2 regions of the Halomonas sp. 3H genome follow, and region 2 is predicted to be linked to the other one. Evidence: predicted binding sites of a transcription regulator. Region 2 holds the regulator's gene; the other holds the start of a gene.
The links. Region 2 encodes sigma-54, which starts transcription at its own class of promoters, with help from an activator protein. Its sites were predicted from a motif close to TGGCACNNNNNTTGCTNT; they were not measured.
Positions count from the first base shown of each region.

Region 1: glnL (nitrogen regulation protein NR(II)) is a predicted target of sigma-54. The motif match lies at 12,361-12,378, and genes of this name have one in related genera.

Region 1 covers NZ_CP100360.1:3,593,724-3,608,464, reverse strand. The annotation lists gene NFC98_RS16630 (ABC transporter substrate-binding protein) at 1-641, shown strand, start outside; gene NFC98_RS16625 (branched-chain amino acid ABC transporter permease) at 723-2,033, opposite strand; gene NFC98_RS16620 (branched-chain amino acid ABC transporter permease) at 2,033-3,037, opposite strand; gene NFC98_RS16615 (ABC transporter ATP-binding protein) at 3,064-3,768, opposite strand; gene NFC98_RS16610 (ABC transporter ATP-binding protein) at 3,882-4,652, opposite strand; gene NFC98_RS16605 (sodium-dependent transporter) at 4,721-6,166, opposite strand; gene NFC98_RS16600 (hypothetical protein) at 6,294-6,626, opposite strand; gene typA (translational GTPase TypA) at 6,758-8,584, opposite strand; gene NFC98_RS16590 (hypothetical protein) at 8,715-9,260, opposite strand; gene glnA (glutamate--ammonia ligase) at 9,817-11,223, shown strand; gene NFC98_RS16580 (DUF4124 domain-containing protein) at 11,400-11,972, shown strand; gene glnL (nitrogen regulation protein NR(II)) at 12,415-13,461, shown strand; gene glnG (nitrogen regulation protein NR(I)) at 13,454-14,741, shown strand, end outside.
Region 2 covers NZ_CP100360.1:2,538,003-2,552,743, reverse strand. The annotation lists gene NFC98_RS11890 (YhdP family protein) at 1-2,381, shown strand, start outside; gene tldD (metalloprotease TldD) at 2,378-3,832, shown strand; gene yjgA (ribosome biogenesis factor YjgA) at 3,980-4,519, opposite strand; gene pmbA (metalloprotease PmbA) at 4,636-5,976, shown strand; gene NFC98_RS11870 (HPr family phosphocarrier protein) at 6,043-6,312, opposite strand; gene rapZ (RNase adapter RapZ) at 6,316-7,245, opposite strand; gene ptsN (PTS IIA-like nitrogen regulatory protein PtsN) at 7,290-7,754, opposite strand; gene raiA (ribosome-associated translation inhibitor RaiA) at 7,761-8,069, opposite strand; gene NFC98_RS11850 (RNA polymerase factor sigma-54) at 8,254-9,669, opposite strand; gene lptB (LPS export ABC transporter ATP-binding protein) at 9,834-10,559, opposite strand; gene lptA (lipopolysaccharide transport periplasmic protein LptA) at 10,569-11,075, opposite strand; gene lptC (LPS export ABC transporter periplasmic protein LptC) at 11,072-11,662, opposite strand; gene NFC98_RS11830 (HAD family hydrolase) at 11,667-12,224, opposite strand; gene NFC98_RS11825 (SIS domain-containing protein) at 12,253-13,248, opposite strand; gene NFC98_RS11820 (calcium/sodium antiporter) at 13,319-14,275, opposite strand; gene NFC98_RS11815 (ABC transporter ATP-binding protein) at 14,421-14,741, shown strand, end outside.

The DNA of each region.
Region 1 (14,741 bases), 1.1 Mb from region 2:
AGGCGGGCGGCGGCAGCGTGGCCGAGAACCTGGCCCACGAGGACAACCGCGCCGACTACCGCTCCGAGCTGGGCAGCCTCTCCGCCAGCGGCGCCGAGACCCTGGTGGTGCTGGCCTATGCCGACACCTCCGGCCAGACGGTGCTGCGTCAGGCCTACGAGAGCGGCATGTTCACCCAGTACGTGGGCGCGGACGGCATGGTGGGCGACAGCCTGGTCGAGGCGATCGGCGCCGACGTGCTGGACGGCATGATCGCCACCCGCCCGGGCAGCCCCGACCTGCCGGGCACCGATATCTTCAACGCGGCGGCCGAGGCGGCCGGCTTCGATCCCAGCGCGGTGTTCGCCGCCCAGGCCTATGACGCCGCCTTCCTGCTGGCCCTGGCCATCGAGCAGAACGGCAGCGCCGAGCGCGAGGGGCTCTCCGCGGCGCTGCGCAGCGTCTCCAGCGCCCCGGGCGAGGTGATCCTGCCCGGCGAGTGGGAGAAGGCCGTGGAGCTGATCGCCGCCGGCACCGAGATCAACTACGAGGGCGCCTCCGGCACCCACGAGTTCGACGAGAACGGCGACGTGCCGGGCGTGGTGGTCGAGATGGTGGTCGAGGATGGCCGCTTCACCAGCAAGGGCTTCGTCGAGCCCTGAGCGCATCGCGCCGAGCCAGCCAGAGCGCTAACGAGAAGGCCCCGGTGGAAACCCACCGGGGCCTTTCACGTTCTAGCCTCTCTACCCGTGGTGCTTGACCTTCTCGGGTAGCAGTCCCTTGGGCGCGAAGCGCAGCACCAGGGTGATCAGCAGGCCGATCACGAAGACCCGGGCCTGCAGGGCGCGGCTGTCCATGTTGGCCGGAGCGTCCCAGCCGAAGGCCCCCTCGCCGACGCTCACCGCCAGCTGCATCAGGAACAGCGCCAGCGGCTCGGACATGATCCAGATGATGTAGACCGCCACGGCACCGAAGATGGTGCCGAGGTTGTTGCCTGGCCCGCCCAGAATCACCATCACCAGTACCAGGAAGGTGTGGTTGAGGGGCAGGTAGCCCTGGGGATCGAAGAGGCTGTTGAAGGTGGTCAGCGCGCCGCCGCCGACGCCCATCAGGATGCAGCCGAGCACGAAGATCTCCAGCCGGCGGCGATTGATGTCCTTGCCCATGGCGGCCGCGGAGGTCTCATTGTCGCGGATGGCGCGGATCATGCGGCCCCAGGGGGCGTGGTAGGCGCGGTGCAGCAGGAAGAAGATCACCGCGATCATCACCGCGGTGATGGAGAGGTAGGCCGCCCGGGCCAGGGTGAAGCCCAGCTCCGCCGGACCCGGGGTGGGCCAGGGCAGCGGCGAGACGGTAGCGGTGCCGCGGGTCAGCCAGTCGGAGTTCTTGAGGAACGCCTTGATGATCTCGGCGATGCCCAGGGTGGCGATGGCGAGGTAGTCGCTGCGCAGGCCCAGGCAGATGTGGCCGATGAAGTAGCCCACCGCCCCGGCCAGGGCACCGCCGACGATCCAGCCGGTCCAGGCGGGCAGGCCCAGGCCGCCGACGAAGCCGGCCCGGGACTGGATCTCACCGGTCACCTCGCGCATCAGGCTGATCACCACCAGGTAGAGCACCACGCCCAGCACCACGGCGATGAGGGTGCGCAGCCGCTTCGGCACGCCCAGGCGGTCGAGCCGGGTGGCGCCGATCACCACCAGCACGGCGGCCACGCCGTAGAGCAGCACCCGGCCCAGCTCGCCGGGCAGCTCGCTGCCCCAGAAGGCGTCGTTGACCGGCACGCTGAAGAACATGGCGCAGAAGCCGCCCAGGGCCACGAAGCCCATCACCCCGGCGTTGAACTGCCCGGCGTAGCCCCACTGGATGGTCAGGCCCAGGGCCAGGATGGCGTAGCAGGCGGCCTCCACCAGCATGCGGGTGCTGTAGGCGGTGCCCATCATGGCGTAGACGCCGAGGATGGCCACCAGCAGGGCGGCGAACAGGACCACCTCGCGCACGGGGAAGCGCGACGGGGTGTCGACCAGATCCTCGCGGCGCTTGTCTTGAGTGCTCATCAGATCACCTTCCCCTTGAACAGACCGGTGGGGCGCCACACCAGGATGGCGACCAGGATGAAGAAGGGCACCACGATCTTGTACTCGGTGCCGACGAAGGCCAGGTTGCCGGCCTGGGCGAGCCACTCGGGCAGGCTGTCGCGGAAGGGGCGCAGCAGCACTGCCCAGTTGAACACCGCCAGGGTCTCGGCGAAGCCCACCACGAAGCCCCCGGCGATGGCGCCGTAGGGGTGGCCCACCCCGCCGACGATGGCCGCGGCGAAGATCGGCAGCAGCAGGAAGAAGCTGAGGTCCGGCTTGAAGGTCACGTCCAGCGACAGCAGGGTGCCGGCGATGGCGGCCAGGCCCCCGGCGATCACCCAGGTCACCGCCACGATGGTGTTGGTGTTGATGCCCGAGGCGCGGGCCAGGTCGGGGTTGTCGGACATGGCGCGCATCGCCTTGCCCAGCCGCGAGCGGTTGAGGAAGAGGTGCAGCCCCACCACGCAGGCGAAGGTCAGCACGAAGAGGATGATCTGCGGCTCGGTGATCACGATGGGCGCACGGACCCCCTCGAAGGGCAGCGCGAGGCGGAAGATCTCCTTGCGCTCGCCGATGTAGAGGCTCTGGCCGCTGGTGCCGGCGAACAGGCGGATCAGCCCCTGCAGCATCAGGGTGACGCCCAGCGAGCCGATCACCATGACGATGGGCTTGACCCCGTGGGCGCGCAGCGGCTTGTAGAAGGCCTTGTCGATGCCCACCGCCAGCAGCGCGGTGAGCGCCATGGCCAGCGGCAGCATGACGATGGCGGTGGGCAGCCCCACGGCCGCGCCGACCCCCGGGAAGGCCGCGGTGAGCAGCAGCACCATGAAGGCGCCGAAGGTCATCATGTCGGCGTGGGCGAAGTGGGCGAAGCGCATGATGCTGAACACCAGGGTCACGCCCACGGCGCCGATGGCGTAGATCGAGCCGGTCACGCTGCCGGCGATCACCACGTTGTTGATGAAGAAGACGAGTTCGTTCACGAGGTTGTTTCTCCCTGCTCCGGGGCTCAGCCGCCCAGGAAGCTCCTGGCCACTTCCGGGTCCGCCAGCAGCGCGGCGCCGGTATCGGTGAAGCGGTTCTGGCCGGCGGCCAGCACGAAGCCCTTGTCGGCGATGGCCAGCGCCTGCTTGGCGTTCTGCTCCACCATCAGGATGCCGACGCCGGCGGCGTTGATCTCCTTCACTCGCTCGAAGATCTCGTTCATGTAGAGCGGCGAGAGGCCGGCGGTGGGCTCGTCGAGCAGCAGCAGCTCGGGCTCGGCCATCAGCGCGCGGCCCATGGCGACCATCTGGCGCTGGCCGCCGGAGAGCTCGCCGGCGGGCTGGTGGCGCTTGTCGTAGAGCGGCGGGAAGAAGTCGTAGACCTGCTTCAGCATGCGCCGGGTGTTCTGCGGCTTGAGGAAGGCGCCCATCTCCAGGTTCTCCTTCACCGAGAGGCTCGGGAAGACGTTCTTCTCCTGGGGGATGAAGCCCATGCCCCGCTGCACCAGCTTGTTGGGCGGCAGGTTATGGATCGGCTCGCCGCGCAGCAGGATCTCGCCCTGGCTGACCGTCAGCAGGCCGAACACCGCCTTGAGCATGGTGGACTTGCCGGCCCCGTTGGGCCCGACGATCACGCCGATCTCGTCGGCCTCGATGGCCATGTTCACCCCGTTGAGGATGTTCATGCCGCCGTAGCCGCCATGGACGTCGCGTGCTTCGAGTAGTGGCATCGTGGGTGGGTCTCTGCGTACGTTGTTCTTGAGTTGTCGTGGTGGGGCCGGGCGCGGGGCCGCGCTGGAACCCCTAAGGCTGCGTTGGAACCCTCAGGCCAAGTTGGAGCCCCTCAGGCCACGTTGGAACCGAAGTAGGCCTCGATCACCTCGGGGTTGTTCTGGATCTCCTCGATGGTGCCCTCGACCATCACGCTGCCCTGGGCGAGCACGATCACCGGGTCGCAGAGCCGGGCGATCATGTCCATGTCGTGCTCGATGACCAGGAAGGTGTAGCCCATCTCGCGGTTGAGGCGTTCGATGTTCTCCACCAGGTCGCCGAGCAGGGTGCGGTTGACCCCGGCGGCGATCTCGTCGAGCAGCACCACCCGGGCATCGGTCATCATGGTGCGGCCCAGCTCCAGCAGCTTCTTCTGGCCGCCGGAGAGGTTGCCGGCCAGCTCGTTGCGCACGTGGTGCAGGCCGACGAAGTCGATCACCTCCAGCGCCCGGCGGCGCACCTCGGCCTCCTCGAGGCGCACCAGCCCGGGCTTGAGCCAGGCGTTGAACAGGCTCTCGCCGGCCTGGCGCGGGGGCACCATCATCAGGTTCTCCAGGGCGGTCATATGGGAGAACTCGTGGGCGATCTGGAAGGTGCGCAGCAGCCCCTTGTGGAAGAGCGCGTTGGCCGGGCGGTTGGTGATCTCCTCGCCGTCGAGCAGCACCTGGCCGCTGTCCAGGGGCAGGGCGCCGGCGATGATGTTGAACAGGGTCGACTTGCCGGCGCCGTTGGGGCCGATCAGCCCGGTGATCGAGCCCTTCTCCACCGAGAGCGAACAGTCGTTGATGACCCTGAGGCCGCCGAAGGCCTTGTGGACGTGTCTGACCTCGATCATGGGTGTCATGGGGGTATCCGCTGAAGTGGTCATGGCTGTGTTGTCATGGCTGTGCCGTCATGGCCGCGGGCGGCGGCTCAGCGCTCCTGGCTGTCTTCCACCAGGAAGGTGCGCCCGGCGGCGAAGGCGCCGACGATCACCACCGCGCCGATCGTCGGGATCAGGTAGCCCTCCACCTGGGGGATGCTGCGCAGGAAGACGAAGGCCACGGCGGCCGGGGCGACGAAGCGCACCAGGAAGCGCCAGATGGCGAACCAGGTCTCGTTGGTGCGCATCTCCTTCATCACCTCGCTGTGGGTCAGCGCCCAGCCGGCGAACAGCGCGATCAAGAGGCCACCCAGCGGCATGAAGATGTTGGTCAGCAGCTCGATGAAGTCGAAGGCGCTGCGGCCGAACAGGGTGTGGAAGATCGTGCCCTCGGCGTAGATGTTGAAGCTGACCACGGTGAGCAGCCCCAGCGCCCAGCTGGCCACCACCATGGCGAACACCGCCTGGGGGCGGGTCATGTCGAAGCGCTCGACCAGGAAGGCCGCCACCGGCTCGATCAGCGAGATCGAGGAGCTGATGGCGGCGCCCAGCACCAGGATGAAGAAGACGCCGCCGATCAGCGCGCCGAGGGGCATCTCGGCGAAGGCCAGCGGCAGGGTGACGAACATCAGCCCCGGACCCTGGCCGGCGTCGAGGCCGGCGCCGAACACCAGCGAGAAGATCGCCAGGCCGGCCACCATGGCCACGGCGGTGTCGACGATGGCGATGGCGATGGCGGTGCGGGTCAGCGAGGAGTCGCTGGACATGTAGGCGCCATAGGCCATGATCGCCCCCATGCCGAGGCTCAGGGTGAAGAACGACTGGCCCATGGCGGCCAGCCAGCCCTCGAGACTCAGGTCGGCGATGTTGAAGGTGAACAGGAAGCTGGCCGCGGCACCGAAGTCGCCGTTGGCCACCCCGTAGCCCAGCACCAGCAGCAGGATCACGAACAGCGCCGGCATGATGATGCGCAGGCCGCCCTCGATGCCCTTGTGGATGCCCATGCCGACGATCAGCCCCGAGGCGATGATGAACAGGGTGTGGTAGAGGGTGAGCAGGGCCGGCGAGGCGAGCAGGGCGTCGAAGCCGGCGCCGATGGTCTCGGCATCGGCACCGGCCAGCGAGCCGGTGAGCATCTGCCAGGTGTAGTGGATGGCCCAGCCGGCGATCACCGAGTAGAAGCTCAGGATCAGGAAGGCCGAGGCGGCCCCCAGCCAGCCGATGGATTCCCAGGCCCGCGAGGTGTTGTGGGTGCGGGTCAGGAAGCGCATGCCCATGATCGGGCTGCGGCGGCTGTTGCGGCCGAGCATGGTCTCGGCGATCAGGATGGGGATGCCCACGGCGAAGATGGTCAGGGCGTAGATCAGGATGAAGGCACCGCCGCCGTTCTCGCCGGTGAGGTAGGGGAATCGCCACAGGTTGCCGAGACCGACCGCCGAGCCGACGGCGGCCAGCAGGAAGGTCCCCTTGTGGGTCCAGACGTTGTGCGTGCTCATTGAAGCTCCCGGGACTCGAGTCGTGTGGCCTTGTGGGCCCGTGCCGCAACTGTGCGACAAAAGCCTGCCGGGAGCCAGTCATCCATCGTTTAGGATGCGTTAAGTTCGCCGATGGTGTTGGCTTTCGCTATCGGTCCTCGGGGGTCTCGTCGTCATCCTCGGCGCTGCCGGGGCGGGGCTCCAGGGCGCGGGATTCGTCGGGTAGGCGCACGGTATCGCCCAGGTTGAGCTTGCCGTGGGACTTCATGCGCCGGCCGTTGTCGGTGGCGATCAGTGCCACCACCTCGCCGATGCTGGTGCCGTCCACGTAGGCCTCGACCTTGATCCGTACCACGGCGCCCTCGTGGCGCGCCGAGAGGATGTCGCCGGGCCCGGGATCCGAGTGGCCCGAGGGGTCCTTCTCGAAGTGGCGCATGACGCTGTCGGCGCCGGGGTCGTCCCACTCCACGTGCTTGTGCATGCTGCTTCTCCTTCGGGGGGCTGGTCGTTTGGGGCAGGCAGGCTATCAGCATAGAAGATTCCGGGGGCGACAACGACGACGCCCGCCGCGGGGAGTCCCGGGCGGGCGTCGTGGCGGCAGATGCCGGCGCCTTACTTCTTGCTGGCGCGCTTGCGCTCGTTCTCCTTGAGGAACTTCTTGCGCAGGCGGATGTGGTTCGGGGTGATCTCGACCAGCTCGTCGTCATCGAGGAACTCGATGGCCTGCTCCAGGGTGAACTTCACCGGCGGGGTCAGCACGATGTTCTCGTCGTTGCCCGAGGCGCGCATGTTGTCGAGCTTCTTGCCCTTGGTGGGGTTGACCACCAGGTCGTTGGCGCGGCTGTGGATGCCCACCAGCATGCCCTCGTAGACCTCGGTGCCGTGGTCGATGATCAGCTTGCCGCGGTCCTGCAGGGCGTAGAGCGCGTAGGCCAGCGCCTTGCCGTCGACCATGGAGACCATCACGCCGTTGCGGCGCTCGATGGCGGCATCGGGCTTGAGCGGGCCGTAGTGGTCGAAGCGGCTGGTGAGGATGCCGGTGCCGGAGGTCAGGGTCATGAACTGGCCGCGGAAGCCGATCAGGCCGCGGGCGGGGATCATGAAGTCCAGGCGCACCCGGCCCTTGCCGTCGGGGTTCATGTTGGAGAGCTCGCCCTTGCGGTAGCCGAGCTCCTCCATGATGGCGCCCTGGTGCTGCTCCTCGCAGTCGATGATCACCTCCTCGTACGGCTCCTGCTTGACGCCGTCGATCTCGCGGATGATCACCTCGGGGCGGCCCACGGCCAGCTCGAAGCCCTCGCGACGCATGGTCTCGATCAGCACCGAGAGGTGCAGCTCGCCGCGGCCGGAGACGATGAACTTCTCCGGGGATTCGCCCTGCTCGACGCGCAGCGCCACGTTGTGGATCAGCTCCTGGTCCAGGCGATCCTTGATGTTGCGGCTGGTGACGAACTTGCCGTCGCGGCCGGCCATCGGCGAGTCGTTGACCTGGAAGGTCATGGAGACGGTGGGCTGGTCGACGGAGAGCGGCGGCAGCGCCTCGACGGCGGCCGGGTCGCACAGGGTGTCGGAGATCGCCAGGGCGTCGATGCCGGTGATGCAGACGATGTCGCCGGCGGTGGCCTCGTCGGTCTGCACGCGCTCCAGGCCCATGTGGGTCATGACCTGGCCGACCTTGCCCTTGCGGGTCTTGCCGTCGGTGCCGATCACCACCACCTGCTGGTTGGGCTTCACCGAGCCGCGCTTGATGCGGCCCAGGCCGATGACGCCCACGTAGCTGGAGTAGTCCAGCGCCGAGATCTGCATCTGGAAGGGGCCGTCGAGCTCGACCTTGGGCGGCTCGACGATGTCGACGATGGCCTGGAACATGGGGGTCATGTCCTCGGCCAGCTCCTCGGGGTCCATGCCGGCGATGCCGTTGAGGGCCGAGCAGTAGATGATCGGGAAGTCGAGCTGCTCGTCGGTGGCGCCGAGGTTGTCGAACAGGTCGAAGATCTGGTCGATGACCCAGTCGGGGCGCGCGCCGGGGCGGTCGATCTTGTTGACCACCACGATCGGCTTGAGGCCCTGGTCGAAGGCCTTCTGGGTGACGAAGCGGGTCTGCGGCATGGGGCCGTCCACCGCGTCCACCAGCAGCAGCACCGAGTCGACCATGGACATCACGCGCTCGACCTCGCCGCCGAAGTCGGCGTGTCCGGGCGTATCCACGATGTTGATGTGGAAGTCCTTGCCGGCGCTATCCTGCCAGCGGATCGCCGTGTTCTTGGCCAGGATGGTGATGCCGCGTTCCTTCTCCTGGTCGTTGGAGTCCATGATGCGCTCCTGCCCCTCGGCCTTGCGGTCCAGGGTGCCGGACTGGCTGAGGAGTTTGTCGACCAGGGTGGTCTTGCCGTGGTCGACGTGAGCGATGATGGCGATGTTGCGAAGATTCTCGATCACGACGGGATCCTGCTGGGAAAAATCGGGGACGCATTATAGAGGCTGGGCCATGGCCCCTACCAGCGTTGTCGCAGGAAGATTGCCGCCGGCTCGACCGTTTCACGCCTTTTCAATGCTTTGGCGGCTGCGCTCAGCGGGCGGTGGACGCCACCCGGGCGCCGCAGGCCCGTAACCGCTCGACCAGCTCCGGCAGGGCGCTGGCCTCCAGTTCGGGGTCGAAGCCGCCGATGCGCTCGAACCACTCCCTTGACAGGCACAGGGCGTCGCAGCTCGGGCTGCGCCGCAGGCGGGCCAGCAGGCCGGCGAGACGTCCGCTGCTGCCGGCCGGCAGCAGGACGGCATCGTGGGTCTGGGCGATGATCCCGCTGGCCAGGCCAATCAGGATGTGCCGAGGCGGCGTGCGCTTCGCCACGGGGATCAGCACCACCACGCCGGAGCAGTGCAGAACGGCGGCATTGAGGCGCGCGCCGAGCGGCCCGGCCGGGCAGGGTACCCGCAGGGCGCCATAGCGCCTGGCGATGGCGGGCAGGCGCGGATCGCGGGTGTCGTCGGCCACCACGAGGTTGAAGCGGGGCTGCGCGCCATCGTCGCCGTCCGCCAGGGCAGCGAGCTGCCTGGGGAGCCGGGCGCCCGAGGTGCGGGCGTCGATGAGGATGCAGCCAGTGAAGGAGGTCATGCGAGCTCCGTGGGACGTGCCGCCGAGTCGATTATTCCGGTGGCGCGGGCTGAGGCTCGCTGCCGGGATATGAGGTGTAAGGAATTGTAGCCCTGAGTGTAGAAAGGTTTCAAAGCGCCGGCGGGTGAATTTTCCGGGCTGCCCGGCACGATAGTGGCCGTGCCGGCGCATGGAGCCGGGCATCAGACGCCGATCCCGAGGGTCCGGTCCGCCACCTTGCCTCCTGGCGGTGCAACGGCGGTGCTTTATGCACCATGAGCGTGCAATACGCGGCGCTCGTCGGGCAGGGAGCGGTGGCCCGATCGTCCGTCGGTTCAGGATGGTGCGTCGAGGGAAGGGGCAAAGGCCTTCGGGATCAATTCATTAGCTTCTTTCCGCCACTCCGGGGTGCAGAGTTGGCACGCCCCCTGCATTGTTTTGGACAGTGCCAGGCTTCGGCCTGGCGGTCGTGGGCAGCGGGCCTGCGGCGTGCTAAACATGGTGCCGGGGTGCCCGGCACCAGCGGATTCCAGGATCCCGACATTTACCCCGAGCCAAGCTCAACGTGGAGGACACCATGTCTGCCAAGACTCTCGCCCTGATTGAAGAACATGACGTCAAGTGGGTCGACCTGCGCTTCACCGATACCCGCGGCAAGGAGCAGCACGTCACCATTCCCGCCCGTGACGTCGACGAGGAATTTTTCGAGAACGGCCAGATGTTCGACGGCTCCTCCATCTCCGGCTGGAAGGGCATCAACGAGTCGGACATGATCCTGCGCCCCGAGGACGGCACCGCCTACCTCGACCCCTTCACCGAGGACGCCACCCTGGTGCTGCGCTGCGACATCATCGAGCCGGCCACCATGCAGGGCTACGAGCGTGACCCGCGCTCCATCGCCAAGCGCGCCGAGGCCTACCTGCAGTCCACCGGCCTGGGCGACACTGCCTTCTTCGGCCCGGAGCCCGAGTTCTTCATCTTCGACGAGGTGCACTGGAAGTCCGACATCGAGGGATCCATGTACAAGATCACCTCCGAGGAGGGTGCCTGGTCCACCGATCGTCCCATCGAGGGCGGTAACCTGGCCCACCGTCCGCGGGTCAAGGGTGGCTACTTCCCGGTGCCCCCGGTGGACAGCTTCCACGACATCCGCGGCGCCATGTGCAACACCCTGGAGGCCATCGGACAGACCGTCGAGGTGCACCACCACGAGGTGGCCAACGCCGGCCAGAACGAGATCGGGGTCAAGTTCAACACCCTGGTCAAGAAGGCCGACGAGGTCCAGGAGATGAAGTACGTGATCCACAACGTGGCTCACGCCTATGGCAAGACCGCCACCTTCATGCCCAAGCCGCTGGTCGGCGACAACGGCAGCGGCATGCACGTGCACCAGTCCTTCTGGAAGGATGGCGTCAACCAGTTCGCCGGTGACGAGTACGCGGGCCTCTCCGAGATGGCGCTCTACTACATCGGCGGCGTCATCAAGCACGCCCGTGCCCTGAACGCCTTCGCCAATGCCTCCACCAACTCCTACAAGCGCCTGGTGCCGGGCTTCGAGGCGCCGGTCATGCTGGCCTACTCGGCCCGCAACCGCTCCGCCTCCATCCGCATCCCCTACACCGCCAGCCCCAAGGGCAAGCGCGTCGAGCTCCGCTTCCCGGACCCGACCGCCAACCCCTACCTCTGCTTCGCGGCGATGCTGATGGCCGGTATCGACGGCATCAAGAACAAGATCCACCCCGGCGACGCCATGGACAAGAACCTCTACGACCTGCCGCCGGAAGAGGGCAAGGCCGTACCGACCGTGGCCCACAGCCTCGACCAGGCCCTGGAGGCACTGGACCAGGACCGTGCCTTCCTGACCGAGGGTGGCGTGTTCACCGACGACATGATCGATGCCTACATCGAGCTGAAGATGGAGGACGTGGAGCGCATCCGCATGACCACCCATCCGATCGAGTTCGACATGTACTACAGCTGCTGATGACGCTCGCCGCTTCCCGATGCGGGAGCGGCACGTCAACGGCATCGGCTCGTTGAACGCAGAAGGGGTTCCGCCATGGCGGAACCCCTTTGTTATGTACACTATCCAAGGAACAGGTTCGGGATGCCATATGACAGGCCGCGCCATCGGGCCGGCCGCGACGCAGGGGAATCCGCATGAACAAGGCACTCGCAGCACTGGCGCTGGGGCTCTCGGTGAGCCTGGCGGCCCAGGCGCAGACCATCTACCGCACCACCGATGCCCAGGGCAACGTGATCTTCACCGACAACCCGGAGCGGGGCGGCGAACAGGTGGAGCTCGCCCCGCTGACCGTGGTGCCCTCCACCGGCGAGGTGCGCCGTGGCGAGGCCGCGCCTCGGGTCGAGGGCAGCGGGGCGGCCGCGGCGACGGGCTCCCCCGGGCAGCCCTTCATGCCCTACGACAGCTTCCGGATCCTCTCCCCGTCCCATGAGCAGGCCTTCCCGGTGGGGGCCGCCGGCAACGTGCCGGTGGAGCTGGGCATCGAGCCGGAGCTGCGCGAGGACCACCGGGTGCGCCTGCTGGTCGACGGCCAGGTGAGCCAGACGGCGATGCACACCTCCGCCTTCATGGTCGCCAACATGAATCCCGGCGAGCACGTGCTGCAGGCCGAGCTGCTCGATGCCGGCGGCGAGGTGCGTCACCGCAGCTCGCCGGTCACCATCTATGTGCAGCGCGCCAACGTGAACCGTCCCGCCGGCGGCGATTAGTTGCCCCCTCGCTGGGCACCCTGGCCGTGGTGCCCGGACGGCAGCCCCAGGCCCTGTCACGAGCCGCCTCGTGACCGGCCCCCCTATTACCACCCCTCACCGCCCCGACCGCCGGCCCCGCCAGCCGAGGAGCCGGCGGCGCCCGGGCAGCGTGTCGTCCCGGCACCCGGGCGGATCCCCGACAACGAGCCGGAACTGCGTCGGCGTGCTCTGCGCGGTGACGACGCCTCGTCCTGATCCCTTCCGTCCGCGGCGGCGGGTCCGCCCGGGCTGGCAGTCCCCTGTGTGGTGCGCCCGATGGTGCATGCGCGGCCGGCATGCACTAGTTTGGTGCATGCCGGTGCCCGGTCGGAGAGCGACAATGCGCTGATATCGCGCTTTCCCGGAGTGGCGCGCTTCTTGCAGTACCCATGGCAATAGTGGATACGACATGGCCCGATCGATGTACCAACGCTTGATGGAACACCTGACCACGGCCGTGCTGCTGCTGGATGGCGAGCTGCGGCTGAGGTGGATGAACCCTTCCGCCGAGGCGCTGCTGGCGGTCAGCCTGACCCGCGTGAAGGGGCTGGGGCTGGTCTCGCTGATGGAGCACGAGGATGGCCTCGGCGAGGTGCTCGGCAAGGCGCGGGACGAGTTCCACCCCTTCACCCAGCGCGAGGCGCGCCTGGTGATGCTGGGCGGCGAGACGCTGACCGTGGACTACACGGTCACCCCGCTCTCGGAGGACGAACTGCTGCTGGAGATCGAGCCCCGCGATCGCCTGATGCGCATCTCCCGGGAGGAGGCGCTGATGACCCGCCAGGAGACCATCAAGGTGCTGACCCGCGGGCTGGCCCATGAGGTGAAGAACCCCCTGGGGGGCATCCGCGGCGCGGCCCAGCTGCTCGAACGGGACCTGGACGACCCGGGGCTCAAGGAGTTCACCCGGATCATCGTCGAAGAGGTGGACCGCCTGCGCGACCTGGTGGACTCCATGCTCGGCCCCAACCGGGTGACCCGCCACGATCCCCTCAACGTCCACAAGGTGCTGGAGCGGGTGCGCTCGCTGCTGATCGTGGAGCACCCCGAGGTGTGGATCGAGCGCGACTACGACCCCAGCCTGCCCGACCTCGCCGGTGACGAGGCGCAGATGATCCAGGCGGTCCTCAACGTGGCGCGCAATGCCGTGGAGGCGATGACCGAGGCGGGCACGGCCGAGCCGCGGCTGGTGCTGCGCACCCGGGCGCGGCGCCAGTTCACCCTGGGCGCCGAGCGCCACCGGCTGGTCTGCGAGGTGGGCATCATCGACAACGGTCCGGGCATTCCCGAGGCGCTGCAGGAGACCCTGTTCTATCCCATGGTCTCCGGCCGCGCCGACGGCAGCGGCCTGGGCCTCTCCATCGCCCAGGCGATCCTGCACCAGCACCAGGGCCTCATCGAATGCGAGTCCGTGCCGGGCCAAACCGAATTCCGACTGCTGATTCCGCTGGAGAAGCGCCATGACTGACGCCGCACGCGTGGTGATCGTCGACGACGACCGCGCCATTCGCTGGGTGCTGGAGCGCGCCCTGGCCCAGCCCGACCTCGAGGTGGAGTGCATCGAGCGCGCCGATACCGCCCTGCAGCGCCTGCTGGATAACCCACCCGAGGTACTGGTCACCGATATCCGCATGCCGGGCATCGACGGCCTGGACCTGATGGCCCGGGTGCGGGAAGCCCACCCGGACCTGCCGGTCATCGTGATGACCGCCCACTCCGACCTCGACAGCGCGGTGGCCTCCTACCAGGGCGGCGCCTTCGAGTACCTGCCCAAGCCCTTCGACGTGGATGAGGCCCTGTCGCTGGTGCGCCGCGCGGTGGCCCATGCCCGCGAGCGGAAGCGGCCGGTGAGCGTGCCCGAGGGGCTCGACGCCGAGATCATCGGCGAGGCGCCGGCCATGCAGGAGGTGTTCCGCGCCATCGGCCGGCTGTCGCACTCGCACATCACCGTGCTGATCAACGGCGAGTCCGGGACCGGCAAGGAGCGGGTGGCCCGGGCCCTGCACCAGCACAGCCCGCGGGCCGGCCAGCCGTTCATCGCCCTGAACATGGCGGCGATCCCCCGGGACCTGATCGAGTCCGAGCTGTTCGGCCACGAGAAGGGCGCCTTCACCGGCGCCACCGCCCAGCGGCAGGGGCGTTTCGAGCAGGCCAACGGCGGCACCCTGTTCCTGGACGAGATCGGCGACATGCCCGCCGAGACCCAGACCCGCCTGCTGCGCGTGCTGGCCGACGGCGAGTTCTACCGGGTGGGGGGGCACACGCCGGTGAAGGTGGACGTGCGGATCATCGCCGCCACCCACCAGAACCTCGAGACCCTGGTGGACGACGGGCGCTTCCGGGAGGACCTCTTCCACCGCCTCAACGTGATCCGCGTGCACCTGCCGAAGCTGGCCGAGCGGCGCGAGGACATCCCGCGGCTGGCCCGCCACTTCCTGGCCGAGGCCGCCAAGGAGCTCTCCACCGACATCAAGGTGCTCACCCCCGAGGCCGAGACCCACCTGACCCGCCTGCCCTGGCCGGGCAACGTGCGCCAGCTGGAGAATACCTGCCGCTGGCTGACGGTGATGGCCTCGGGCCGCGAGATCCTGGTGGAGGACCTGCCGCCGGAGCTGCGCGACTGCGACGGTGGCACCGCCCCCAGCGGCGACTGGCGGACGGCCTTCCGCGACTGGGCCGACCGGGCCCTGGCCGCGGGGCATACCCACCTGCTGGAGGAGGCCGTCCCGGATTTCGAACGCATCCTCA
Region 2 (14,741 bases):
TGCGGGTCGGGTGGAACGGGGCCGAGGTAGAGGGCGGCTTCGGGCTCTCGACGGGCCGCGGCGCGCGGGGTGGCTTCGGGCTGTCGCTGGGCTTTCGCGACGTGGATGCCGTTGACACCCCGCTGGTGGACTGGCTGCCGGTGGCGATCCTCGGCGAGGACCTGCTCGACTGGCTCTCGGCCGGCGTGGCCGGACGCGTCCCGGCGGGCTCGCTGCGGCTGCATGTGCCCCTGGCCGGCGGGGCGAGCCGCCTTCCGCCCTCGTTCGGCCTGGAGCTTGCGATCGAGGAGGGGCGCCTGCCCTTCGCACCGGAGTGGCCGGCACTGGAAGGCGTCGAGGGGAGCCTGAGCCTGCAGGACACCACCCTCGAGGCCCGCGTCGATCGGGCGGAGAGCCTCGGGGTCGAGGCCCGCGATGGTCGGGCCACCCTGGTCGATCAACGGCTGTCGGTCAGCGGTGACCTCTCGGCCTCGGCCGAGGCGCTGCGCCGCTACCTGCTGGCCATGCCGGTGGAGGGGATCGAGGCGGTCGCCGACTGGCAGGGCGAGGGCTCGGCCAGCGGCGCGCTGGCGCTCGAACTGCCCCTCGGCGGAGACGATGCCCTCGGCGGAGACGATGCCGAGCCCCTGGCGCTCGAGATCGCCGCCGAGGCCGCCTTCCCGCGCCTGGCGTACCGGCCCCTGGGGCTGGTGTTCCGTGACCTCGAGGGCCCGCTGATCTGGCGCCAGCAGGGCGAGGCGGGCGGCCTCGAGGGGCGCGTGGAGGGACGCCTGCTGGGCGGCCCCGTGCGGGCCGACATCGACACCCTGGCCGGCGGGCTCGACCTCGCCGGGAGCGCCGAGGGGGCCGCCCTGGCCGACTGGGCCGAGAGCCCGGCCCTCGACGAGCGACTCCGGGGGCGCTTTCCCTGGCAGGGGCGCCTGGCCATCGGCGATGCCGGCAGCAGCTTGCGTCTCGACAGTGCCCTGGAGGGGCTGGCCATCGACCTGCCCGCGCCGCTGGGCAAGGCGGCGAGCGAGCGACGCGCGCTGAGGCTCGATGCCGACCTGACCGCCGGCCGATTCGAGGGACGGCTGGGCGACGCCCTGTCGCTGCGCTGGCGAGAGCGGGCTGGCGCCGGCCAGGGCCAGCTCTGGCTGGGCCGGCCGCCCACCCCGGCGTGGCCCGAAGGCGACGGCTGGTGGGTGGAGGCCTATCAGCCGCGGCTCGACCTGGCCGAGTGGGGCGGGGCACTGTCGGGCCTGGCCGGGGGCGCCGGCGGCGACGGCCTGGCCGGCACCCTGCGTCAGCTGCACCTCGAGAGCGACTGCCTGTGGCATGACGGCCGCTGCCTGGGCTCGCTGCGGGTCGAGGGGCGACCCCAGGCCGGCGGCGGCTGGCGCCTGGCCCTCGACGGCAGCCTGCTGGCGGGCCATCTGGACTACCGCCCGCAGCTCGCCGAGCCGCTGGACATCGCGCTGATGCGGCTCTCGCTGGATGGCCTGGTGCCCGATGCGGGGACGGCGGGGACGCTGCTCGACGAGATCGCCACGCCGCCGGATCCGGCGCCGCTCCCGGCCTGGGTGGCCGAGCTGCCCCGGGGGCGGCTGAGGATCGCCGACATCGAGCACCGCGGGCAGCGCTTCGGCCCGCTCACCGCCCGCTGGCAGGGTTCGCCGCAGCGCCTGACCATCGCGCCGCTGGGGCTGACCCTCGGCGAGGTCTCGGCCCGGGGGGAGCTGGTGTGGGAGGCCGCGGGGCCGGCCGACAGCCTGACCCGGGCACGCCTGGACCTCGATGGCCGCGACCTGGGCACGCTCTTCGAGCGGCTGAGCCAGCCGGCGGCGATCCGCAATCGCGAGACCCGGGTGACCAGCCAGCTGGCCTGGCCCGGGGCGCCCTGGCAGTTCGCCCTGGAGCGTTCCCGTGGCAGCATCGAGGTGCGGCTGCGCGACGGGCGCTTCGTCAACATCGACTCGCCCTCGGCGCGGCTGGTCGGGCTGATCAACGTCGACAACCTGCTGCGCCGGCTGCGCCTGGACTTTTCCGATGTCACCGGCCAGGGCACCGCCTTCGATCGTGTCACCGGCGCCGCGACCCTGTATGGTGGCATTCTGGAGACGCGCGGGCCGGTGGAGATCGAGGGGCCGGCCACTCGCTTCACCCTGGACGGTCGCGTCGACCTGGCGCGGCGGGAACTCGACCAGCGGCTGAGCGTCACAGTGCCGATCAGCCGCAACCTGCCGCTGGCGGCGGTGATCGCCGGCGCCCCGGTGGTCGGCGGCGCCCTGTTCATCGCCGATCGGCTGTTCGGTGACGCCATCGACAGCGTGACTCGAATTCATTATCGCGTGCGGGGTCCCTGGACCTCGCCGCAGATCTCCGTGGAAAGTGCCGAATGACATCATCGCAACGTTCCCTGCTCGAAGACGCCGCCGACATCCTGCTCGCCCCGGGCGGGCTCGCCCTCGACGACCTGGACGGCGGCCTGGCGGCCGCCCTGGGGGCGGGCATCGACTATGCCGACCTCTACTTCCAGCGCAGCTGGCACGAGGGCTGGGTGCTGGAGGATGGCGAGGTCAAGGAGGCCAGCTACAACATCGACGGCGGCGTCGGTGTGCGCGCCATGGCCGGCGAGAAGACCGGCTTCGCCTATTCCAACCAGATCACCGGCGAGGCCCTCGCCGAGACCGGGCGCACCGCCTCCGGCATCGTGCGCAGCGGCAGCCGCCTGGCGGTGGCGCCGCGGGTGGTGGTGAGTGCCGACGGTCGCTACGGCGGCGTGGACCCGCTCTCCGGCCTCAGCGCCGAGGAGAAGATCGCCATGCTCAAGCTGGCCGACCGGGTGGCCCGGGCCGCCGACCCCTCGGTCAGCCAGGTCAGCGCCTCGCTCTCCGGGGTCCACGAGGTGGTGCTGGTGCGGGCCAGCGACGGCACCCTGGCGGCGGACATCCGCCCGCTGGTGCGCTTCAATGTCAGCGTGATCGCCGTCCGCAACGGGCGCCGGGAGCGCGGCAGCGCCGGGGGCGGCGGCCGCTACCCCATGGCGCGGCTGCGCGACGACAACGTGGCCGAGCGCTTCGCGAAGGAGGCGGTACGCCAGGCGCTGGTCAACCTGGAGGCGGTCGACGCCCCGGCAGGCCAGCTGCCTGTGGTGCTGGCCCCGGGCTGGCCCGGCATCCTGCTCCACGAGGCGGTGGGCCACGGCCTGGAGGGCGACTTCAACCGCAAGGGCAGCTCGGCCTTCGCCGGACGCATGGGCCAACGGGTGGCGGCCAGGGGGGTCACCGTGGTCGACGATGCGACCCTGGCCGACCGGCGCGGCTCGATGAGTATCGACGACGAGGGGACCCCGGGGCAGTACACCCCGCTGATCGAGGACGGCATCCTCACCGGCTACATGCAGGACAAGCTCAACGCCCGCCTGATGGGCATGGCGCCCACCGGCAACGCCCGCCGCGAGTCCTTCGCCCACCTGCCGATGCCGCGCATGACCAACACCTACATGCTGGCCGGGCAGGACGATCCCGCCGACATCCTGAAGAGCGTCAGGCGTGGCCTCTACGCCGTGAGCTTCGGCGGCGGGCAGGTGGACATCACCTCGGGCAAGTTTGTCTTCTCGGCGAGCGAGGCCTACCTGATCGAGGACGGCCGGATCACCGCCCCGGTGAAGGGCGCGACCCTGATCGGCAACGGCCCCGAGGCCATGGGCCGGGTGTCGATGATCGGCCACGACATGGAACTGGATGCCGGCATCGGCGTCTGCGGCAAGGAGGGGCAGGGCGTCCCGGTGGGCGTCGGCCAGCCGACGCTGAAGCTGGACGAGCTGACGGTGGGGGGCACTGCCTCGTAGGCGTCGACACGGTAGGAGGCCAGCTCCGCTGGGCGACGGCGCCGTCAGGCGCCCGGCAGTCTCGGCTGGAGTAGGCATTGGCCGGGAGCCTGTCGGCTCCTGTCGCCCGACAGAGTCGGCCTCCTACAAGGCATCAGGCAACGGCAGTCAGAGCCCCGCGGTATCGCGGATCAGCCTGAACAGCTTGCGGGCGCTGGCGGGGGGCTTGCCCCGTTCGCGTTCGCGCTGGGCATTGCGGATCAGCTGGCGCAGCGCCTGGCGATCGACGTCGGGGAAATCGGCGATGAACGCCTCCACGGCGGCGTCGCCCTCCTCGAGCAGGCGGTCCCGCCACTTCTCCAGGCGATGGAAGGCGTGGTCGCGGCGCAGCGTCTCCTGCTCGATCTCGGCGTAGACGGCCTTGATCGCCTCGAGGTCCTCGCGGCGCATCACCTTGCCCACGTACTGCATGTGGCGACGGCGCCCCTCGTGGGAGCGGACCCGGGAGGTCTCCTCCACGGCGGCCAGCATGTCGTCGGAGAGGGGAAAGCGGGCGCGCTCGGCGGGGGTCATGGCGATGATCGCCTCGCCCAGCGCCTGCAGGGCGTGCATCTCGCGCTTGAGCTGCGACTTGCTGGGGCGCTCGTCGTCATCGGGCTGCTGCTGGATAAGCTGCTCGAGCAGCTCGCGGGGAGAATCCTGGGACATGCCGCTTCCATGGTTGAGGCTTAAGATTCGACAGAGTATACCAGCCCGCGCTCGCGGGCTGTGTCACGAACATCACGACCCTTTCGGCCTGCGGGCCGGATGACGAGGAGAATCACATGACACAGGCTTTCGATGCCGTCGACCAGCAGGCCCTGCTGGAATCCCGTGCCCGCACCGCCCTGGCGCTCGCCCGGCAGCTGGGAGCCGATGCCTGCGAGGTGGGCGCCAGCGTGGACCAGGGGATCGGCGTCAGCGTGCGCGAGGGCGAGGTGGAGACCGTGGAGCTCTCCCGCGACCAGGGCATCGCCGTCACGGTCTACGTGGGCAAGCGCAAGGGCAGCGCCTCCTCCACGGATGCCGGCGAGGCCTCGATCCGCGCGGTGGTGGAGAAGGCGCTGGCGATCGCTCGCCACACCGGCGAGGACCCCGCCGCGGGCCTGGCCGATGCCGAGCTGATGGCTCGTGAGCTGCCGGACCTCGAGGTCCACCACCCGTGGGCACTCTCCACCGAGGAGGCCATCGAGCTGGCGCTGGCCTGCGAGGCGGCGGGCCGGGGGCGCGCCGGCATCAAGAGCTCCGACGGCGCCTCGCTCTCCAGCGGCGAGGGGGTGCGGGTCTACGCCAACAGCCACGGCTTCCTGGGCAGCCAGCGCGGCAGTCGCCACTCGCTCTCCTGCATGCTGATCGCCGAGGACGAGGGCGGCATGCAGCGCGACTACGACTACACCAGCGCCCGCGATCCCAGGCAGCTGCTGGCCCCGGAAGCGGTGGGCGAGAGCGCCGCCGAGCGCACCCTGCGGCGCCTGGGTGCGCGCCGTCCGGCCACCGGTCGCCTGCCGGTGATGTTCGACCCGACGCTGGCCGCCGGGCTGGTCGGCTCGCTGATGGGCGCCATCGCCGGCGGTGCCCTCTATCGCCAGGCCTCCTTCCTCTGCGACCGCCTGGGCGACCCGCTCTTCCCGGTGTGGTTCGGCCTGCAGGAGCGGCCCATGGAGGTGGGGGCCATGGCGAGTTCGCCCTTCGACAACGACGGCGTGCAGACCCGCGACAACGTCTTCATCGAGAACGGGCGACTGGCCAGCTACATGCTCTCCGCCTACAGCGCCCGACGCCTGGGGAGGCAGACCACCGGCAATGCCGGCGGCGCGCGCAACCTGCGCCTCCTGGCGCCGCTCACCCCGCGTGAGGAACTGCTGTCCCGCATGGGCAGCGGGGTGCTGGTGACCGAGCTGATGGGGCAGGGCGTCAACCCGGTGACCGGCGACTACTCCCGGGGCGCGGCGGGCTTCTGGGTGGAGAATGGCGAGATCCGGCACCCGGTGGAGGAGTTCACCATCGCCGGTAACCTGGAGGCGATGTTCAAGGGTCTGGTCGGCATCGGCAGCGACACCGACACCCGCGGCAGCATCCACACCGGCAGCTGGCTGATCGACGAGATGACCGTGGCCGGCAGCTGACATCGCCCAGTTAGCTCGGGAGTCCCAGTTTCCATCGGAGAGGGATGAGCGAGCGCAGCGATTCCGCTACTCATCCTCGTCGAAGCGGGCCTCGAAGAGGGCCTGTATGGCGTCCAGGGCCGCCTCGGCGTCATCGCCCTCGGCGCTCACGGTGAGCTCGGTCCCGCAGGGGGCAGCGAGCATCAGCAGCGACATGATGTTGGCGGCGTCGCCCTGCAGGGGGCCATTGGCCACGGTGACGCGCGAGGCGAAGGGCTGGCAGCACTGCACCAGCTTGGTGGCGGCGCGGGCGTGCAGGCCGCGCTTGTTGGTGAGGGTCAGCTGGCGTTGCGGCACGCGTCAGTTTCCTTGCTTTCCCTGGCCGTCGGGCGCTTCCTCCGCCCCTCCGGACTGGCGGGCCAGGGTGTCGTGGATGCCCAGCTCGCGGTGGCGCAGCCGCACGTTGGGGTGGTGCTCGGCCAGGCGCGCCGCGAGGCGCTCGGCCAGGTAGACGGAGCGGTGCTGGCCGCCGGTGCAGCCGATGGCCACCGTCAGGTAGCTGCGGTGGCTGGCCCGGTAGGCCGGCATCCAGCGCTCGACCCAGCCGAGGATGTCGTCGAGCATCTCGGCGACGATCGGGTAGCCCTCGAGGAAGGCGATGATCTCGGGGTCGCGGCCGGTGGCGCTGCGCAGGCGCGGGTCCCAGTAGGGGTTGGGCAGGCAGCGGGCATCGAAGACGATGTCGGCATCCAGGGGCACGCCGCGCTTGAAGCCGAAGGACTCGATGGTCAGGGTCAGCTGTTCGGCGCGGTGACGGGCCACCTGGTCGCTGATGCGTCCGCGCAGCTCGTGGACCGACAGGCGCGAGGTATCGATCACCAGGTCCGCCAGGTCGCGGATCTCGGCGAGCGCCTGCTCCTCGGAGTCGATGGCCTCGGCCAGGGTCATGTGGCTGTCCCGGGTCAGGGGGTGGCGGCGGCGCGTGGCGGAGTAGCGCTCGAGCAGGATGCGGGCATCGGTGGTCAGGTAGATCACCTGGCAGTCGATGCCGCGGCTGCGTACCTCCTCGAGCAGGCTGGGGAAGCGCTGCAGGGCCTGGGGCAGGTTGCGCGCGTCGATGCTCACGGCAATCGACGAGCGAGGCGATTCCGCGCCCTTGAGCTCGTCGACCAGCGACCCGAGCAGCATGGCGGGCAGGTTGTCGATGGCGTAGTAGCCGAGGTCCTCGAGCGCCTGCAGCGCGATCGACTTACCCGAGCCGGAACGGCCGCTGATGATCACGAGCTGCATGACGGGTCTCCTGGTCATTGAAGTGGCCGGGCGGCCCGCAGGGCTCAGGCCTGTCGTCGGATCGCCTCGATGAGTCGCTCGTGGAGCTCGCGCTGGCTCTCGCTGCGGCGCAGGGCGCTGCGGGTATCGGCATCGTTCATGATGCCGGCCACCTGGGCCAGCAGGGCCAGGTGGGCGTCGTCGGCCTCTTCCGGCACCAGCAGCACGAAGACCAGGTCGACCGGCTCGCCGTCGATGGCATCGAAGTCCACCGGCTCGGCCAGCTTGAGGAAGCCGGCGATCGGGGTCTTGCAGTGGGGGCTCCGGGCATGGGGAATCGCCACCCCGTTGCCGATGCCGGTGCTGCCCAGCCGTTCACGGCCGATCAGGCGGCTGAAGACTTCCTGACTGTCGAGGCTGGGGGTGTTCTGGGCGATGAAGGTGCTGAAGAACTCCAGCACCCGCTTCTTGCTTCCCCCGGGCACACCGAACAGGGTGCGCTCGGGGGGCAGGATGGTTTCCAGTGTCATGGTGAATCAGCGGGCGCCGGCGCCCTGGGCGCGGGCCTGGGCCTTCTCCTTGTGCTTGACCAGCTGGCGGTCCACCTTGTCGGCCAGGGCATCGATGGCGGCGTACATGTCGCCGTCCTGGGCTTCGGCATGCAGGTCGGCACCGGCGGCGTGCAGGGTGCAGGCGGCGAGCTGGCGCTCCTTCTCCACGGACAGGGTCACCTGGACATTGGTGATGTTGTCGTAGTGGCGCTCCACGCGAGCCAGTTTCTCGTTCACATAGCCACGCAGGGCATCGGTCAGTTCCACATGATGGCCGGTGATGTTGACTTGCATGACACGCTCCTTGCTCGTTGGTTGTGATTCGATTGTAACCCTTTTTCCTGCCTTGCATACCCCCCGCGCCGGCAGCGTCGAGCGGTGCGTTGACGCGGGTCAGCGAAGGCGCTTGCGCTCGCTGGAAGAGGGGATGCCCATGGCCTCGCGGGTGACTGTGGAGAGCGCCACGGTCCACCCGGATTCAACGCAGCCGCTTGCGCTCGCTGGAGGAGGGGATTCCCATGGCCTCCCTGTACTTCGCCACGGTCCTGCGCGCCACCTGGATGCCGGCTTCGTCGAGCAGGGCGACCAGCTTGCTGTCGGAGAGCGGCTTGCGCGGGGGCTCCTCCTGGATCAGCTTGCGGATGCGGGCGCGAATGGCGGTGCTGGAGTGGGCGTCGCCCTCGCCGTTGCCGCCGACATGGCTGGAGAAGAAGTACTTCAGCTCGAACACGCCCCGCGGGGTATGGATGTACTTCTGGGTGGTGACCCGGGAGATGGTCGACTCGTGCATCTCCACCGCCTGGGCGATGTCGGCCAGGATCAGCGGCTTCATCGCCTCCTCGCCCTGCTCGAGGAAGTCGAGCTGGCGGGCCATGATCTCGCGGCCGACCCGGAGCAGGGTGTCGTTGCGGCTGGAGAGGCTCTTGAGCAGCCAGCGCGCCTCCTGCAGGTGGTCCTTGAGGAACTGGTTGTCCTGGCTCTTGTCGGCGCGGCGGATCAGGGCGGCGTAATCGGGCTGGATCCGCAGCCGCGGCAGGGCGTCCGGGTTGAGCTCGATCTTCCAGCCGCGGCTGTCATAGCGGGCGACGAGGTCGGGGATCACGTAGTCGCTGTCCACGCTGGCGAAGGCGCTGCCGGGTCGCGGATCGAGCGAGCGGACCAGGGCGATCACCGTTTCCAGGTCGTCGTCGTCGAGCCCCAGCCGCCGCTTGAGCAGGCGGCGGTCGTCGCCGGCCAGGGCCTCGAGGAACTGGCGCACCAGGCGGCGGGCCTGGGGCAGCAGGGGGGTGTTGTCGGGCAGGGTGGCGAGCTGCAGCATCAGGCACTCGCGCAGATCGCGGGCGAAGACCCCGGTGGGCTCGAACTGCTGCAGGCGCAACAGCACCTGCTCCACCTCGCGGCTGCGCAGGCCGTCGAGGCCCTGGCGGCGCAGCCCGTCACGAATCTCGTCGAGGGGCTGGGCCAGGTAGCCGGCGTCGTCCACGGCATCGATCAGGCTCTCGGCGATCTGCAGCTGGCGAGGCTCGAGGTCGGTCATTGCCAGCTGCCAGGCGAGGTGGCCCCGCAGGCTCTGTCCCTCGGCCTGGCGCTCGAAGTCCGGCCCTTCCCCCCCGCCGGCGGGGGCGCCCAGGTCCTGGTAGGTGTCCGACCAGTCGCTGTCGGTGGAGAGTTCCGCGGGGATCTCGCTGGACCAGTCATCCTCGGGTGTCTCGGCGACCGCCTGCTCGCCGAACCCCTCCTCGAGTTCCAGCATCGGGTTGGACTCCATCGCCTGCTGGATCTCCTGGCGCAGGTCCAGGGTGGAGAGCTGCAGCAGGGCGATGGCCTGCTGCAGCTGGGGGGTCATGGTCAGCTGGGTGCCGACGCGCAGCTGAAGGGAGGCTTTCATGGCCATCGGTGAGGTCTGCTCTCTTCGCCGGAAAGCCTCACCCTAGTCCGCGGCAGGGCCCGATGCAAGCCTCCGGGAGAGGAAAATGCAGCAATAAGCGTGCCAAGCGCAATCCTCATGCCGTCGCGATATAACGACATGTACTTCAGTGACTTGTGGAAGCGTTCGGGCTAGAGACGGAAGTCCTCGCCCAGGTAGACCTCACGCACCCGCTGGTTGGCGAGGATCGAGTCGGGGCTGCCCTCGGCGATGATCTTGCCGTCGCCGACGATGTAGGCGGTGTCGCAGATGTCGAGGGTCTCGCGGACGTTGTGGTCGGTGATCAGCACGCCGATGTCCCGGGCCTTGAGCTGGCGGATGATGCCCTTGATCTCCCCCACCGAGATGGGGTCGACGCCGGCGAAGGGCTCGTCGAGCAGGATGAAGGCGGGCTCGGTGGCCAGGGCCCGGGCGATCTCCACCCGGCGCCGCTCGCCCCCGGAGAGGCTCATGCCCAGGTTGTCGCGGATATGCGTCACATGGAACTCCTCGAGGAGCTGCTCGAGGCGGGCGCGGCGGGCCGGGCGGTCGAGGTCCTTGCGGGTCTCGAGGATCGCCATGATGTTGTCGGCCACCGAGAGCTTGCGGAAGATCGAGGCCTCCTGGGGCAGGTAGCCGATCCCGGCCCGGGCGCGCTGGTGCATGGCGGCCCGGGAGAGGTCGAGCCCGTCGATGTACACCTCGCCGGCATCGGCGCGCACCAGGCCCACGATCATGTAGAAGGAGGTGGTCTTGCCGGCGCCGTTGGGGCCCAGCAGGCCGACGATGCGGCCCTGGTCGATGGAGAGGCTGATGTCCTGCACCACGCGGCGGCGCTTGTAGCTCTTGGCCAGGTGGCGGGCGTGAAGGGTCTTCATGGGGTCGCCTTACTGCTCGGGCTGGAGGGTCATGCGGATGCGCTGGCGTCCCTCGACGCCTTCGCCCTCGGCACGGGCCTGGACCACGCGGCGGTCGAGGAAGTACTCGAGGTAGCCGCCGTCGAAGGTGTCGCCGCCCTGGTGCAGCTCGGCCCGGTCGATCAGCTCCACCCGGCGTTCGGCCACGTGGTAGATGATGGTGCGGCCCCAGCCCCGGACCACCGGCTCGGCCGGGTCGGGCTGCTGCTCGATATAGGCGCGCTCGCCGGTGGCGATGGCACGGGTGAGCTCGCCGGCGGCGTTGCGGCGGATCTCCACCCGGTCGCCGGTGAGCTGCATGCTGCCCTGGCGGATGTCCACGTCGCCGGTGTAGACGGCGGTGCCGGCGCGGTCGTCCAGGTCGAGGCGGTCGGCCTCCACCTCGATGGGCGCGGAGGCATCTCCCTGCTGCGCCAGGGCCGGGGCGGTGGCCAGCGGCAGCAGCAGGCAGAGCAGCAGGGCGAAGGGGGGCTTCATGGCGGGGACTCCTCTCGGGTCTCGGGCGGATGGTGGCCGCGCACATTGTCGGTCAGCCGCGCCCGGTTGTCATGGATCCAGGCATCGAAGCGGTCGCCGCTCATGCGCTGGGGGGGCTGGCGCAGCAGGGCCGGGGTGTCGCTCCAGGCGTGGCCGGTATCGGCGTCGAAGTGCAGGACCTCGGTGTCTAGCTGCCAGCGCTCCTCGGGGGCGTTGAGCCGGGCGTCGCCGGAGAGCGTCAGCGGGTTGCCGCCGGGCCCCAGCACGCCGCTGTCGGCCCGGGCGTACCAGACCCGCCCGGCGCTGTCGTGGAGCCGGGCGTCGGGGGTCTGCAGGCGGGTCACGTCGTCGTGGGGGGTATGCACCAGGCGCGGCGTGTCGAGGCGCTGGTGGGCGCGGCCCTCGGCGTCGAAGCGGGTCAGGCGGGCGCCCTCGAGGTAGTAGTCGGGCTCGCCCGCCTCGTCCCGGGGGACCTCCCCGTACTCCGGCCCGCCGCGCGGGTCGAGCAGGACGAGGGCGCCGCCCAGGGCCAGCAGGATCAGCAGCAGCCAGACCCGGAAGGAGGGGCGGGGCAGGGACCACGCCATGGGCTCAGTTGACCCCGTGGAGGTAGGTGTCGAGCACCGCGTCCCAGTGGCCCTGGGCCCTCAGCAGGGTGTCACAGATCTCGCGCACGGCGCCGTGGCCGCCGGCCCGTTCGGTCACCCAGTCGGCATGCTTCTGGATGTAGTCCGGGGCGGAGGGGACGCTGATGCCGATCCCGGCGCGCCGGATGGCGCCCACATCGGGCATGTCGTCGCCGCAGTAGGCCGCCTGGTCGAACTCGAGGCCGAGCCGGGTGCAGAGGTCGCGCAGCACCGGCAGCTTCTTCTCCACGCCCTGGAAGACGTGCTTGATGCCCAGGGCGGCGGCCCGCCGGCTCACCGTGGGGGAATCCCGGCCGGTGATCAGCGCCACTTCGATGCCGGCCCGCTTGAGCAGCTTGAGGCCGTGGCCGTCCATGACGTTGAAGGCCTTGATCTCGATGCCGTCGGCCTGGAAGTAGAGCTGGCCGTCGGTGAGGACGCCGTCCACGTCCAGGGCCAGCAGGCGGATCCGGCGCAGCCGGTCGACCAGGCGGGGGTCTTGCAGGGGAGAAACGTGGGTCATGGGGACTCCGGGAGGGTGGGGGATGGCATCAGATGACACCGCTGGCCAGCAGGTCGTGCATGTGCAGGGCGCCGATCGGTCGGCCCTGGTCATCGACCACGGCCAGCGCCGAGATGCGGTGGTCTTCCATCAGGCGCACAGCCTCGGCGGCGAGCATCTCCGGGTGGGCGCGCTTGCCGGGGACGGTCATCACCTCGTCCACGGTCAGGGCGCCGAGGTCGCGGTGCTGGTCGAGGGTGCGGCGCAGGTCGCCGTCGGTGTAGACGCCGACCAGGCGGCCCGTGTCATCGACCACGCAGGTGAAGCCGAGCCCCTGGCGGGTGATCTCCAGCAGGGCGTCGCGCAGCGGGCTGCCCAGGGGCACCCGGGGCAGGCGGCTGCCCTGGTGCATCAGGTCGGCCACGCGCAGCAGCAGCCGCTTGCCCAGGCTGCCGCCCGGGTGGGAGCGGGCGAAGTCCTCGGCGGTGAAACCGCGGGACTCCAGCAGCGCCACGGCCAGGGCGTCGCCCAGTGCCAGGGAGGCGGTGGTCGACGAGGTCGGGGCCAGGTCCAGCGGGCAGGCCTCGCGCTCGACCCCGGCATCCAGGTGGGCCTCGGCATGGCGGGCCAGGGTCGAGGTGGGCCGGCCGGTCATGCTGACCAGCGGCACCCCCATGCGCTTGAGCAGCGGCAGCAGGGCGGTGACCTCGGCGGTCTCGCCGGAATGGGAGAGGGCCAGCACCACGTCGCCGGGGGTGATCATGCCGAGGTCGCCGTGGCTGGCCTCGCCGGGATGCACGAAGAAGGCCGGCGTGCCGGTGCTGGCCAGGGTGGCGGCGATCTTGCCGGCGATGTGGCCCGACTTGCCCATGCCGGTGACGACCACCCGGCCTCGGCAGGCGAGGATCAGCTCGCAGGCACGGTCGAAATCGGCATCGAGGCGCTCGATCAGCGCGGCGATGGCCTGCTGCTCCAGCAGCAGGGTGCGGCGGGCGCTGTCGCGCAGGGTCGAGGGCGCGGGGCCCGGGGTGGCGTCTTGGGTCATGGCGATGATTGTTGCCTGTTGCGGGGTTTCACTCAAGCCGAGCGTCGGAGGAGGTCGCGACCGGTGCCGTTCAGCCGCTGACGCTGGCCAGGCCGAGCCAGGCCAGGTAGCCGAGGTAGGCGAGCAGCAGCAGCATGCCGGGCAGCCGGCCCAGGCGGCCGCGACGGTACCAGAGCAGCAGCATGCCCAGCGCCAGGGTGAGCAGCAGCATCACCGGGTAGTCGCGGCTGGCCGCGGCCGGGTCGATGGCGCCCGGGGCCAGCAGGCCGGGCACCGGGAGCACGGCGAGCAGGTTGAAGAGGTTGGAACCGATCACGTTGCCGATGGCGATATCGTGGTGGCGCTTCAGGGCGCTGGCCACGCAGGCCGTCAGCTCCGGCAGGCTGGTGCCGATGGCCACCACGGTCAGGCCGATGGCCAGCTCGCTGACCCCGAGCCCGCGCGCCAGTTCGCTGGCGCCCCAGACCAGGGCGCGGGAGCCGGCCACCATGACCGCCAGGGTGGCCACCAGCCAGAGCAGCGCCCGAGCCAGGCGCATGTCGGGGATGGTCCCGGCCTCTGCCCCGGCCCCGGGGGCATCGGGGGTGTCGGCACGAAACAGCCACCACAGGCTGAACACCAGCAGCAGGAGCAGGAAGAGGGCGTCGAAGCGGCCGAGGACGCCGTTGGCCAGGGCGTAGCCGGCCAGGCCCGTGGCACCGAGCAGCAGGGGCAGCTCGCGGCGCACCAGGGAGAAGCGCACCGGGACCGGCACCACCAGCGCGGTGACGCCGAGCACCAGGCCGATATTGGCGATGTTCGAGCCCAGCGCGTTGCCGATGGCCAGGTCGGGGATGCCGTCCAGCGAGGCCATCACCGAGACCACGATCTCCGGGGCGGAGGTGCCCAGGGCGACGATGGTCATGCCCACCAGCAGGGTGCTCATCCCGGCGCGATGCGCCGTGGCGGCCGCGGCACCGACGAAGCGCTCGGCGCTCCACAGCAGGGCAGCCAGGCCAAGCAGCACGACGATCAGGGGAACCAGCATGGGGGACCCTTCCTTGGTCGCGGGAAAGGGCGCCCATTAAACGGCCTGGGGGCGGCCGGTGCAAGCGGCGGCGCGCGCGGAGGTGGCGTTGCCGAGCCCGGTTAGGATACGATGTTCGATAATTCTTTGCTGGGATGACAGGCCGATGAGCGACACTCCCTTCGTGGTGGTGGAGGGGCTGCATTTCTCGCGGGGCGACACGGAGATCTTCCGCGGCGTCGACCTGCAGATTCCGCGTGGCAGGATCACCGCCATCATGGGGCCCAGCGGCACCGGCAAGACCACCCTGCTCAAGCTGATCGGCGGGCAGCTGGCGCCCGACGCCGGCCGCGTGACGATCGACGGCGAGGAGGTGCACCGGCTGTCGCGCAAGGCGCTGTTTGCCCTGCGTCGCCGGATGGGCATGCTGTTCCAGAGCGGGGCGCTGTTCTCCGACCTGAGCGTGTTCGAGAACGTCGCCTTCCCG